One region of the Evansella cellulosilytica DSM 2522 genome, then DNA from elsewhere that is predicted to be linked to it. Evidence: riboswitches for the same ligand, from Rfam matches in the RefSeq annotation. Region 1 holds a riboswitch; the other holds the start of a gene.
The links. A riboswitch is a leader RNA that binds a small molecule or an ion and turns the genes downstream of it on or off. The one in region 1 is predicted to bind thiamine pyrophosphate.
Positions count from the first base shown of each region.

Region 2: another riboswitch for thiamine pyrophosphate. It lies ahead of BCELL_RS03925 (thiazole synthase); the one in region 1 lies ahead of thiC (phosphomethylpyrimidine synthase ThiC).

Region 1 is NC_014829.1:3,933,834-3,941,284, reverse strand. Features, by position in the region: gene BCELL_RS18170 (BMP family ABC transporter substrate-binding protein) at 1-375, shown strand, start outside; gene BCELL_RS18165 (sensor histidine kinase) at 399-2,204, shown strand; gene BCELL_RS22685 (hypothetical protein) at 2,448-2,618, opposite strand; gene thiC (phosphomethylpyrimidine synthase ThiC) at 2,780-4,573, opposite strand; TPP riboswitch at 4,713-4,827, opposite strand; gene BCELL_RS18155 (diguanylate cyclase) at 5,144-6,427, shown strand; gene BCELL_RS18150 (phospho-sugar mutase) at 6,522-7,451, shown strand, end outside.
Region 2 is NC_014829.1:870,205-877,655, reverse strand. Features, by position in the region: gene thiS (sulfur carrier protein ThiS) at 20-220, opposite strand; gene tenI (thiazole tautomerase TenI) at 224-823, opposite strand; gene thiH (2-iminoacetate synthase ThiH) at 852-1,955, opposite strand; gene BCELL_RS03925 (thiazole synthase) at 1,997-2,764, opposite strand; TPP riboswitch at 2,840-2,944, opposite strand; TPP riboswitch at 3,080-3,288, shown strand; gene thiD (bifunctional hydroxymethylpyrimidine kinase/phosphomethylpyrimidine kinase) at 3,384-4,226, shown strand; gene thiE (thiamine phosphate synthase) at 4,199-4,849, shown strand; gene BCELL_RS03910 (hypothetical protein) at 4,933-5,187, opposite strand; gene cshA (degradosome RNA helicase CshA) at 5,544-7,046, opposite strand; gene BCELL_RS03900 (SNF2 helicase associated domain-containing protein) at 7,433-7,451, opposite strand, start outside.

The DNA.
Region 1 (7,451 bases):
GTCGCTGTAAACTTGATGGATGATCTTCTACAAAAGGGTGTTGACGTATTTTATGCAAAAGGAAATGCCTTTAATCGCGATGTCATCGAGTATGCAAAAAAACAGGATGTATATGTAATTGGGTATTTAGATGACCAATCCTATTTAGCAAAGGATCATGTTCTGACGAGCGTATTAAACAACGTCCCAAAGGCGTATGTTGCGATATTGGATGACTTTTTCCGAGAGGATGGAATTCCAGCGGGAGAAACGATACTAACGGAAGAACACGGTGTCTATCAGTTAGCGCCATTTGGCCCAATGTTTAGCGATGAAGAGATCGAGTTCATTGAAGATGAAATGCTGAAATTCCAGCTAGGGGAATTGAACTTTTAACTTTGAAGAAGGAGGAGCAAGCGATGATAAGAAAAATGACGTTCAGAAGCAAAATATTATCTACACTAATTCTATTAGTGTTGCTGCTCACGAGCTTCTCCTTCATTCTTGTGCAATCTATAGGAGATGTAAAGGATGTTAGTAATGAAATAAATCATACAAACATACCAGAAATCGTTTGGATTTCACACTTAGAAAAAGAGTTGGCACTAAGAGAACATTTCGTACAGAATGAATTAGATAATGGACTAGACGAGAGTTTCATAGCCCATTATGAAACGTTAAGAAATAGCACTTTGAGTGAGGATATTGTAGAAAAACACGATGAAATACCTAGTAGCCTAGCGGATATACAAAGACATATTTCCTTGCTAGATCATTTGATTCTAAATAATGTTAGAGGTCTACTCACTATTGGAGACAATGTAGGTGCAGAAACCTTTATCGATGAAAACTATATACCTGAACTAGAACAGATAAATGAGTCATTAAATAACAAAAAGAATGGAGTGTTTTACTCGTTAAATAATCACTCCGATTCATTGTATTCTATTATAGAAAGCTCTCTTTTATTTTTGCTTCTATTAACGATCGGAGCAATTATCATTTCCATCCTCTTTGCTTTTAGAATTAGTAAAAATTTGACGACGCCTATTGAAAAGATGATCAATAAAGTAAACAGAATTTCAAATGGAGAGTATGGATTGACAATAAATAATATTGAGCAGATCGAGCTTCAACAGTTAACATCGTCAATTAATGAAATGTCTCTTCGCTTGCGACAATCTTTTTCAACGATATTAAAGGACAAAATATCAAGGGAACAAATTTTGAACTCACTTCCTGTAGGGATTATTACGACTGATGAAAAATCGAATGAAGTCTCTCTCAATCGAGCAGCAAAACAGCTTCTGCAAATTAACAAGGAAACAATACTACAACTTAATAAAAACGATAAAAATGAACCGTTTTGGGAAATCTTTAAGTCGAAAAAGATTGTTCAAAACGTGAAAGTTCCTTTCAGTACAGGAAATACAGAACTTGCTCTACTTGTATCACAAGTCGACTTAACAGACCAGTATGCTGAAAGAATCGGAAAAATTTTCTATTTTGTAGATATTACCGAAACGGAAGCACTAGAAAAGCGAATACAGCAATCGGAAAAGCTAGCTCTTGTCGGGGAACTGGCAGCAGGTGCAGCGCACGAGATTCGTAATCCACTTGCAGTCATTGATGGATTTATGTCTCTTATGAATGCATCATTATCAGAAAAGGAAAAAGAGAAATACTATGTTCCTTTATTAATAAAAGAATTAGAGAGAATTAATACGATTATTGAAGAAATGCTCCTGCTAACAAAGCCAAGTGCACCATCATTTAAAATGGCTTATATAGAAGACGTACTAAATGACATCCTCCCATTAATATGTAATGGGCAGCCTAAAAATAGTATCTCTTTCGATGTAGACCTACAAAGAACCGCACTTCCTATTGATCAGAAACAAATGAAGCAAGTATTGCACAACTTAATTAGAAATGGCATAGAAGCGCTGAATGGAGATGGAAAGATAGCACTTCATTCGAGAATAATAGGTGATCATTATCAGCTTTTTATTGAAGACAACGGCCCTGGAATTCCAACAGAACTAGCCGATACGATATTCGATCCATTTCTAACCTCTAAAGAGAACGGCACTGGGTTAGGACTAACAATCGTTCAGCGAATAGTAGAAAACCATAATGGAAAAATCGAGCTAATAGACACAGAAAAACAAGGAACCACTTTCTTAATAACACTTCCACTAAATAAAAATATGAAGAGTGCCTAGAAGGTTGGCTCAAAAGGTCGATTTTTTACCTTTTGAGTCAACCTCTAAGCAATGAGCGTAGCCGCCGCAATCCCTTAAAGACCACTATAAATATTTTTTTTATAGTGGTCGTGCGGTGAGTGGAGCCATTGCTTCCTTTTACGAACAGTGAATGTTCATATTCATTTCTTTTCTTATAAATTATGTTCAATTATGCGTAACTCGGCCTGAATCATTCGTAACTATGTTAAAATCATCCAAAACCTAAAAATACAACGGCCGTACCTTCTTACATAAAACACAAGTTTGGTAATAAGTATCTCCTTTGAATTCATGATTACAGTTACTTTGAATGGAAATAATCTTTTCTTCCAATAGATCGATTTCTTTGTACAATTTTTCAATGTCAGCTCTTATTTCCTGGACATTCTTCACGAATTCACCTCCAACAATAACTGTTTATTGACGGCAACTAACTTAAATTAGTTATTATGTTTGCAATTTATGTTAAATCATGTGAAACTCAGCCCGAATCATGCGCAACTCCCCGAAATCAGCCACAACTCAGACCGAACCAATCACTCCCCACCTAAAACTTAAACCTTATTGTAAAGCTGACTTCCACCTTCTTTGAACTCCTTCGACTTTTCTTCCATCCCTTTTTCTATTGCTTCTGCTGTATCTAAATCATTTTCCTTCGCGTAAGAGCGAATATCATGTGAAATTCTCATACTGCAAAATTTCGGACCACACATCGAACAGAAGTGTGCCGTTTTTGCCCCTTCTGCAGGTAAAGTTTCATCGTGATACTCCATTGCGCGCTCTGGATCTAATGCTAATTTAAATTGATCTCTCCACCTGAACTCAAAACGCGCTTTCGACAACGCATCATCGCGTTTTTGTGCACCAGGGTGTCCTTTTGCTAAGTCAGCGGCATGGGCTGCGATCTTATAAGTGATTACACCTTCGCGTACATCATCACGGTTTGGTAAACCGAGGTGCTCCTTCGGTGTTACGTAACAAAGCATCGCCGTTCCGTACCAGCCGATCATTGCTGCCCCAATAGCCGACGTAATATGATCGTAACCAGGAGCAATATCCGTTGTTAACGGTCCTAACGTGTAGAATGGCGCTTCTTTACAAGTTTCTAGCTGCTTATCCATGTTTTCCTTTATTAAATGCATTGGCACATGTCCAGGGCCTTCCACCATTACTTGAACATCGTGCTCCCAAGCGATTTGTGTTAGTTCACCTAACGTCTCTAGCTCTGCAAACTGTGCTTCGTCGTTGGCGTCTGCAATAGAACCAGGTCGTAAACCATCACCAAGAGAAAACGCAATATCATATGCTTTCATAATGTCACAGATTTCCTCGAAGTGAGTATATAAAAAGTTTTCCTCATGATGGAATAAACACCACTGTGCTAATATGGAGCCCCCGCGAGATACGATTCCCGTCATGCGCTCGGCAGTTAAAGGGACGTAGCGAAGAAGGACTCCTGCGTGAATAGTGAAGTAGTCAACGCCTTGTTCTGCCTGCTCAATGAGTGTGTCGCGGTATACTTCCCACGTTAAATCCTCTGCAATCCCATTCACTTTTTCAAGCGCTTGATAAATGGGTACAGTTCCAACCGGTACAGGAGAGTTCCGAATGATCCACTCGCGCGTTGTATGAATATTTTTCCCGGTAGACAAATCCATGATCGTATCGGCACCCCATCTCGTTGCCCATGTCATTTTTTCAACTTCTTCAACGATAGAGGAAGATACCGCAGAATTCCCAATATTCGCATTAATTTTCACGTGAAAGTTCCTACCAATAATCATTGGCTCTGACTCAGGGTGATTAATATTCGATGGAATGATTGCGCGTCCACGTGCCACTTCATCTCGAACATATTCAGGTGATAAGTTTTCACGTATCGCGATATACTCCATTTCAGGAGTGACGATTCCTTTTTTCGCGTAATGAAGCTGGGTCACATTTTTACCTTTTTTTGCTCGCAGTGGCTTACGGTTCAGCCCTGAGAAAATTTCATGATTGCTCCTAGGATCATTTTCGTCTTTATAGCCATTATCCTCTGGCTTTATTTCTCTACCGTCATATTCTTCCACATCTTCTCGTTCAAGAATCCAGCTCCTACGTATTGGTTGAAGTCCTTTTCTAACGTCTACCTTTGCATGAGGATCTGTGTAAGGACCACTAGTGTCGTAAACACGCACTGGATCGTTTTCTTCTTCACCAAAAGTGCTTGACGTAGGATCTAACGTAATTTCTCGCATAGGTACTCGAATATCCTCACGTGAGCCTTGTACGTAAACCTTTTGACTTCCTTCAAAGTTAGACATAATTGAAATGTTTTGCTCTTGTAAAGATGCTTCTTTTGCCATAAAAAAATCTCTCCCTTTTTTTGTAATGAGGACAGATTTAGCACAGTACGTAGCGTTGGAAACTAATGACAACAAACAAAAAAGCCGGAATCCATTATGGACGGACCCGGCTTCGTAATAGTAGAAGTAGTTTTCAAGATAGTAACTGCATGAACTTCCCTACGCTAGTATGAACTAGATCAGGTCCTGAGGGTCAAAAAGCTTCAACGTGCTTTTCTCTCAGCCCAACTCATTGGACACCCCTAGTTATTGCTATTCAATTTTCTTTCAATTTAAAGTATACAGACATTTCCGTAAAAATGGAAGAGGAGATTATAATTTCCTTTCCGCAATAAGAGGCAGCTAATATCAGTATGTCTAAATCAAAGTTTCTTTAGGAATACAATGAATCGCATGATTTTACAAAAAATATAAAAAATAAACATATTATTTCCAGGGGAATATCGTAAAATGGTGAGGAGATGACTACTACTCGCATTACCTGTCAGAAATTGTTTCATTTATGATGAAAAAACAGTATGATTATTGTTATGCAAGTGCAAAAGAGTGATGAATGTTTGGAGGGGAAGGATGTTACGGTCTTTATTTCAAACGCATAAGCAGGAGTTTGTGAAATTTATAAACTGCATGGTTGATGCTATTTATGTAATGGAAGTGAAAAATAATACTTTTTATTACACTGTCATGAATATAGAAGGAATGAAGCTTAGCGGTTTAACTGAAAGGGCAATTGGGGAAACGATAGATACAGTATTGCCAAAGGATAGAGCAGAATATTTGATGAATCAATATCGCCAAGTACTTCAAGAGAGAAAATCCATTACATTTGAGGCGATTACAGCAAATGGGGATATAGGAGAATCGATATTAACCCCGATATTTGATGAAGAGAAAAAAGAAATTACATATATTTTATCCGTTACACGTGATATATCAATACGAAAAAAAATGGAGAAGCGACTTGAAGAAAGTGAAGAGAGGTATAGGTTAATTGCTGAAAACTCAACAAACTTAATACAGTTGGTTGATAGTGATGGAAACCTTATATATGCATCTCCTTCATTTAAAAAAATATTAGGTTATCATCCTATAGATAAATCCCACTCTGTATTTGGACAGTTTCATGATTGTGGCAAAAAGGAAGAATTTAAGAAACAATTTGAAAGTGCCTTATGTAAAAAAGAGACAGTTTCTATAGAAATGGATGTTCAGCATGAGAATGGTAGCATCTTATGGCTAAAGGTTGATATTATTCCTATTTTTGAAATTGGAAGTAAAATAAGTAAGATGCTAATAGTGGCAAAAGATATAACAGAAAGTAAAGAATATGAAAAAGAAATACGCTTTATGGCTTACCATGATCCGTTAACTGGATTGCCGAATAGAGGTTTTTTTAAAGAATATATGCTCATGTCACTTGAAAGAGCAAAAAAGAATAGTGAAAGCATGGCATGTTTGTTTTTAGACTGCGACAATTTTAAACAATTAAACGATGCGCATGGTCACGATGCAGGAGATAAGTTTTTGCAATCTGTCGCAAAACGTTTACATTCTGAACTGCAAAAAGATGATATGATTGCGAGGATAGGTGGTGACGAGTTTAATATTTTGTTGTCACAAATGAATAGTAAACAACATGTGAGTGATGTTGCACAACGTTTGTTAAAGGTCATTAATGAGCCATGGCCACTTTCCGGTGGAGAATGGGAAATTACTGCAAGTATAGGCATTGCTCTCTATCCAGAAGATGGTGATACGATGGAAACGTTGTTGAAGCATGCTGACATTGCTTTATATGATGCAAAAAATAATGGACGTAATCAATATAAGTGGTATGACGCTAGTTTATATTAATGGTTTATTATTGGTGAAACGAAATGATGTATGTTCAAATGTGTTTTTTTGATAAAATGATAATGATAATTTTATGTAAAAAGGAGATATTTAGATGAGCTGGAAGCAAAACTATGAAAAATGGATGAACACACCGAATTTATTAAAGGAGTACAAAGACGAGCTTGATCAATTAAAGGATAATGAGGCAAAGCTAGAGGACGCATTTTACAAAAACTTAGAATTCGGAACAGGTGGATTACGAGGAGAACTAGGTGCTGGTACGAACAGAATGAATTTGTATACAGTACGTAAAGCTACAGAAGGTTTAGCGCAATATATACTTGCAGAAGGTGAAGAGGCGATCAACAGAGGTGTCGTAATTGCTTACGATTCAAGACATATGTCCCCAGAATTCAGCCTAGAGGCTGCAAAAACATTAGGCTATCACGGTATAAAAACTTACGTATTCTCTAGCCTACGTCCGACACCAGAGCTTTCTTTCGCTGTAAGATATTTACATGCATATGCTGGAATTGTCGTCACTGCTAGTCATAACCCTCCTGAATACAACGGCTATAAAGTGTATGGTCCAGACGGTGGACAAGTACCACCAGAAATGGCGAATGAGATCATCGACTATGTCAATAAAATAGAAAATGAGTTAGAGGTTCCTGTAAAGGAAGAAGCAGAACTACTAGAGGCTGGTACACTCACATACATAGACAAGCAAGTTGATGAAGCTTATTATCAACAACTAATGACACTTGTCGAAAACCAAGAAGTCATTAATGAAATGAAGGACGAATTGAAAATTGTCTTTACACCACTTCATGGTACAGCTAACCACCCTGTCCGAGAAGGCTTAAAACGTATGGGCTTTAACGAAGTGACAGTTGTGAAGGAGCAAGAGGAACCAGACGCGAATTTCTCTACTGTAAAATCGCCTAACCCAGAAGAGCACGACGCCTTTACGATTGCAATTAGTTATGGAGAAAAAATTGATGCAGATATACTAATGGGGACGGACCCAGATGCAGATCGC
Region 2 (7,451 bases), 1.6 Mb from region 1:
CTTTAACTCCTATTCTCCATCATCCGCCACCAACAAATTGAACAAGCTCAAGCTTATCTCCATCTTTAATTGTTGTATTAGCATGATGATCTTTATCGATAATCATCTCATTTAGCTCAACTATGACAACTTTTTTATCCAATTCAAAATGCGTTAATAGTTGTGCTATCGTCATATTTTCTGGGAGTTCATTGCTCTTCCCGTTCACTTGAACAACCATTCTTTATCCTCCGTTCTTGTATAATTTTATCATAGACAGTGGATCTTCTGCCTCAAGAATACCTGACATGATCGCGACTCCTCTAGCCCCAGCACTCATAACTGACTCAACATTAAATGGTGTAATTCCACCTATCGCAATGACAGGAATTGACACCTCATTTACAAGCGCTTCTAGCTGTCGAATACCGCGTGGCGTCACGTCCGGCTTTGACTTAGAAGTAAATATATGGCCATAGAGAACATAGTCTGCTCCTAACCGTTCAGCGTCAATGGCTTCCTCTATCGAGTGAACAGACTTCCCGATTTTTAATTCGGGAAAGCGTTGCTTCACTTCATTGACTTTTAAGCTATGGTATGCGAGTTGAACGCCTGCTACATTTCTTACTGCTGCTACATCTACTCTATCATTTACCACTATTTTCTCTGCCGGGATACCATGCTGTAATAATATATCAATCCCATCAGATAATTGTTTCGCCGATAATTGTTTTTCCCGCACATGAAAATAGTCAACATCAGAGAGTATTAATCTAGCGCATTGGGCAAATTCCTCTAAGGGTTGTTTACCGTTTGATATTACATGAATCTCTTTCCTTGTCATCTTACGTCACCTTTTTTTCGGTAAAACACTATAGTAACTGCCAATCCTTCACTACTGGTTGATACCCCTTTTGCTTGAGTAATGTTTTTATTTCTTCGACAGACCGGTCATCTGAAATTTCAAACTGACTTTGTGTCACATCCGGTTCAGAGTACCCGCCTACAACAGTGGAAGAAGCCGCCGACATTTTTGTTACGCCTAGTGGAATAAGGCTTTCTCTAAATTCTGGTGTTTCACGAGTCGAAATATTAATACCTGCACGTGGTAAAAATAATCTAATCGCTAACATTGCTTGCACAAGGTTTTTATCCGATACAATTACTTTAGGCTGAAAGCTACCTGCGTGTGGCCTCATTCTTGGGAAAGAGACGCCAACTTCTATTTCTAAAAACTTATTTTGTAAATAGCTCGCATGAAGTCCAGTCATATAGCTTTCTTTTCTCCATTCGTCCATACCGAGTAATGCCCCTACATTAATGGACCTTAAGCCTGCCTTTGCCCCTCTTTCAGGAGTATCTAAACGATAGCGAAAGTCTTTTTTCGGACCTGCGACGTGAATATCACGATAAATCTCTTCGTTATACACTTCCTGATAAACCGTTAAGCCATCTATTCCCGCAGCAAATAATTGTTCATATTCATCTTGATCGAGCGGTTGTATTTCGACACCGACAGAAGAAAAATAGTGCTTCAATACTTCCATGCTTTCTTTTAAATACTCAATAGAAGAGTGCTGCTTCGATTCACCGGATAACAGGATGATATGTTTGATACCCATATCGGCAATAATTTTTGCTTCTTTATGGATCTCCTCCATTGTAAGTCGTCTTCTAGGAAAATCATTGTTAAAGCTAAAGCTACAATATTTACATATATTCACACAGTAATCAGATAAATAAAGTGGCAAGTATAGCCCTATCGTTTTTCCAAAGTGCTGTACAGTCAATTGGTGGGCCTTCTGTGCCATCTCTTCTAAATAATTCTCCGCTGCAGGAGATAAAAGTACAAAATAGTCTTCCTCTGTTAATCGCTCCTTTTGAAGTACTTTTTCAACATCTCTAATAGAGACAGATGAAAACATGTCGTCAAAAGGAAGATCCTTTACCGTTTCAAATTTCTCATAAAAACTCATGAAATCGATCCTTTCGTTTTAATGGGATTTTGTCATCTTTTTTATCCTAAAAAGCCCGTTAATGGTGAGCTAGCATGCGCCTTCGCAGATACTGGTCCTAAGCCGGATAAATAACCTATTCTTCCTGCTTTTACTGCCATATCGAATGCTTTTGCCATTTGTACTGGGTCAGTAGCTGTTGCAATCGCCGTGTTTACAAGGACAGCATCCGCTCCCATTTCCATTGCCTCTGCAGCCTCTGATGGCTTGCCGATACCTGCATCAACAACGATTGGAAGGTCAATTTCATCTATCATGATTTGAATCATTTCTTTCATTCTAATTCCTTTGTTTGAGCCAATTGGTGCGCCAAGCGGCATAATTGCTGCTGCTCCTGCATCTACCATACGTTTTGCAGCCATTAAGTCTGGACTCATATAAGGTAAAACAACAAAGCCTTCCTTTGCTAAAACCTCTGTTGCCTTCGTCGTTTCTTCGTTATCCGGTAATAAGTATTTATGATCTGAAATGACTTCAATTTTAATCCAGTTACCCATACCTACTGCTTTAGCCATTCTAGCAATTCGAATCGCTTCCTCTGCCGTTCTCGCGCCAGACGTATTAGGCATAAGCGTTACTTGTTTTGGAATATCGTGTAATATGTCTTCTTCATTACTTTCCACATCGACACGCCTTAGTGCAACGGTTACAACTTCAGAATTTGACTCTGTAATAGCTGCTCCCATTTCTTTATGATCAGCGAACTTTCCGGTACCAACAAATAACCTATTAGTTAACTCTTTTCCACCAATCGTTAATATATCATTCATCATTTTTCCCCCAGTTCTTTTAAAAGCTAATAAGAAAAAGCCTACCAAATTAGGTAAGCTTGTTAAACGCTAGTATAAGTCGTTTACAAGCTTCCCTCCGTTGGCATTAACCAATTCAGGTTCAAAGAGTTGGAATTCACCTCTCAGCCACTTTTTTCAATGGCACCCCTAGCTTTACTATAAATCTTATGGTTACATCATAACAGACATGCGCATCCTTGTGAACCAATACATTACGTCAAAATCCAGCTATGTAATGACTTCGTTTATCCATAAATGTATGATACGATAGCCTTACATAACGAATGACATTTTTCTTACCACTAGGGGTGCCTCAAAGCAATGAGCGTAGTCGTTCAATCTTTTGAAACTCTACTATGAGTGGTTTCTCATAGTGTTCTCGCAACGAACGGAGCCATTGCCATTCGCTGGCCTCGTGCCACACTGGGCTGAGATAAGGAAACCTTAATCCCTTAGAACCTGATCTAGTTTATGCTAGCGTAGGAAAGTGGAGCGGATAGCATTTCTATTTTGAAAACACCGTTCCTATTTGCACGGTGTTTTTTCGTTACGTAAACTTACATCTATTTTTCATATATTATTGAAAGGCGGAGATAGTATGTTAGCACGCGCATTAACAATTGCGGGGTCTGATAGTGGTGGAGGCGCCGGAATTCAGGCAGACTTAAAAACATTTCAGGAGCTTCAAGTTTTTGGGATGTCGGCCATCACCGCGATTACAGCACAAAATACGCTTGGAGTACAAGGGGTTTACCCGTTAGAGCTAAAGGCCATTGAACAGCAAATCACCTCTGTTGCTGATGATATTGGTGTCGATGCTGTGAAAACGGGGATGTTATTTGATGAAAAAAGAATTGAGTTAGTGGCAGAAAAAATAAAGCACTACAAATGGAATAACGTTGTGATAGACCCCGTCATGATCGCAAAGGGAGGTGCTTCGTTATTAACCGATTCATCGATTGAGGCTTTAGTAAATAAGCTACTCCCTTTAGCAACTGTCGCAACACCGAACATCCCTGAGGCTGAAGCAATCACTGGACGTGCAATTACTTCCCTTGATGATCGTAAAACTGCTGCCAAAGACTTTTTAAACATGGGAGTAAAAAGCGTCGTCATAAAAGGGGGGCATGCTTCAAGTGATAACATGGTCGACTTGTTCTTTGATGGTAGTAGCTTTCATTATTTTGAAACACCTAAAGTCGATACAAAAAACACTCATGGAACAGGCTGCTCATTTGCTTCTGCAGTAACAGCAGAGCTAGCAAAAGGTAATACTTTATTTGCTTCGATTGAGAATGCAAAGAAGTTTATTCATTTAGCAATTAAGCACTCCTTAAACATCGGTGGTGGCCATGGTCCTACACATCACGGTGCGCATCGCCAATATCATTTAGACAGCACGGAGGGGAAAACATGGCAAGAATCAATTCCGACAAAATGAAAGATTTCTTAAAGGTTTACTTTATTGCCGGGAGCACTAACGTTCATGGTTCGCTTCCTACTGTTCTCCAACAAGCGATTGAAGGTGGCATCAGCATTTTTCAGTTTCGTGAAAAAGGAAATGGTGCACTAACAGGTGAGTCTAAGATCACTCTTGCAAGAGAGCTGCAACAGCTATGTCAAAAAGCATCTATTCCTTTTATCGTAAACGATGACATTGATCTTGCGATAGAGCTAGATGCTGATGGCGTTCACATTGGACAAGAGGACGATAACATAATAGAGGTACGCAAGAAAATTGGTGACCGTATTCTCGGCGTATCTGCACATACATTAGATGAGGCGAAGGCAGCATTAGCAAGTGGCGCCGATTATTTAGGTGTAGGTCCCGTTTTTCCTACATCATCTAAAGCTGATACACGGGAAGTATGTGGCCCTCACTTTATCGAAGAGCTTCGCCATGAGGGCATTGATGCTCCAATCGTTGCAATTGGGGGAATCAATGTCGAAAATGCTACTCAAGTCGTTCATGGTAAAGCAGATGGGCTATCCGTTATCTCTGCTATCTCCTCCGCTAACGATCCTAGCGATGCTGTAAAAATGCTTAATGAAGCATGGAAATAAACATACTTAAAAAACTAGTGAATGATTTGTCTTTCACTAGTTTTTTTGTGTTTAAGGACTGCATTAATCTAAACAAATTCTCCTTATATTTTTCTCCCTCCCCCACCACGATTAATAAATTCTGCCGTTTTATAAGCATCTATCATTCCGAAAATCCATACAGCAAAATAAGTAAAAAAACCAATAATAACGAACATTAGGAGTACGTTTATAAATTGGATAAACATCAAGAGCACACCTTTTGCTATTTGCCCGTTATAAATTTGACCTAATCCCGTCCAAAGTGCACTTAATACAGCGGCTATACCAGGACTTTTTACCGGTGCTTGATATGCCAAGCCTTCCACCTCTCTTCATTCAACGTTATTAAAGGTATATTAACTGTTATTTAGTTTTATGATGTTTAACTTAGGTGTTAGAATAGATTGTTTATTTTTATAATTGGAAGGGTGGCTAGCGATGGGGCTGTAGTGATTAACGCTATCACATTGAAGGGGCTCGAGCGAAATTGTGTACATACATTTCTCACAGGCGCTCTATCGGCACTTTCTCTTTCTTTTTCCTGCGCTATCTGCTCTAACAAAAACTTCGTAATAAAAAAAAGACGAGGACATCACCTTTTGGTAGTAAGCGATGTCCTTGTCTTATTTAATTTGTTACTCACTTCGTACAGCCAAGTGTAGCAACTAATATTTTATTTTTTACGTCCTCTTCCATCACGGTCTCGTCCGCCGCCGCGACCTCTATCTCTATCGCGATCTTGCTTTGAGGTACGCTTTTTCGCATTGATTCGTGCGCCACCAGTTCCACGGTCTTTACGACGTTTCCCGCCGCCACTGCGACCGCCGCCACCGCCGCCCGATGGACGCTTTTTAGAACGAACCGGTGCTTCGCCAGTGATTTTCACCTGTTTCTTACTTGGCTCTTTCGTCACCATTTGTAATGCTGCGGATACAAGTACAACTGGGTCAAATTCTTCAAGAAGTTGTTTAGCTTCTCCAGTTAATTGTTTACTCGCAGCATTATTAACTGCTTTTTTCAACTCATTCACAGCTTGCTTATGTCTTCCACGCATCGCATCTGCAAGCGTTGGTGCATCCACTTGCTTCATTTTTTGACGTGTGCTTTCTTCTATATATCGTAAGTGATCCTTCTCTTTATGAGTAACAAAACTATACGATATACCTTTTTTACCTGCGCGTCCTGTACGTCCAATACGGTGAACGTAGCTTTCTGAATCTTGAGGTAAATCAAAGTTAATAACGTGAGAAACGTCATTGACATCTAATCCACGTGCTGCAACATCTGTTGCAACCATGACATCAATTGAGCCACGCTTAAACTTGCGTATAACTTGATCACGTCTCTCCTGCTTCATATCACCATGAAGACCTTCTACAGCAAATCCACGAATACTTAATGATTCTGTTAACTCATCTACACGTCGCTTCGTACGTCCAAAGATAATTGCAAGCTCTGGCGTCTCCATATCAAGTAAATTACAAAGCGTATCAAACTTTTCTTTTTCCGATAGAGCGATATAGCGCTGTTCAATATTTTCTACAGTTAACTGTTTCGCTTTTACGGCAATAGAAACAGGCTTGTTCATAAAACGATCTGCTATCGTTTTTAATTTCGGAGGCATTGTTGCTGAGAATAGTAACGTTTGCCTTTCTCCTGGTACTTCTTGTAGGATTGTTTCGATGTCTTCAATAAAGCCCATGGATAGCATTTCATCCGCTTCATCAAGGACGACAATTTTCAAAAACTCAGGACGAATCGTTTTTCTACGCATATGGTCCATGTAACGTCCAGGAGTAGCTACGATAATTTGTGGTCGTTTCTTTAGAGCGGTAATTTGTCTCGTTATTTCCTGACCACCATAAATAGGAAGAGCTTTAATTCCTTTTACTTGTCCTAGCTTATTTAATTCTTCCGCTACTTGAATTGCTAACTCACGCGTAGGTGTTAGCACTAGCGCTTGTGGATGCTTTTCCTCTACTACGACTTGCTCGACACAAGGAATACCAAACGCAACTGTTTTACCTGTACCAGTTTGTGCTTGTCCTATAATGTCTTGTCCTTCTTTCCCAAGTGGGATAACCTTTTCTTGAATTGGTGTAGTCTCTTCAAAGCCCATTTTCTCGATAGCTTCTACTATAGATGGTTGAATGTTTAAATCTTTAAATAGTGCCAAATTTATATTCTCCTTTACTTTTACAATTCTTTCTCTACACGGCTCGAACATCCTATTTCGTTCGTGATGATTTGCTCTCTATATTATTTATCCATATAAAAAAGCTTATTCTCCTATTTACCGAAATAAGCTTCAACAAAATGTTCTTATTCGTATAAAAAAAGTAATGTCACCGATCTTATCGGTAATATTGTTTATCATTGATCCATTTATGAAACCAACTTTTAAACTTTACCACACATTGCCATAATTAGCGAATATTTTTTCATAGAACGTATTTGCTAACAATTTTATATGATGTATTAGCTTAAGACCGGTACCAAAAATGACAAGAAAAAAGGAGGTGCTTCTAAAGGAAACAATCCTCAAAAAACACCCCTTAACCTTTAAATGTCTAACAGTTCT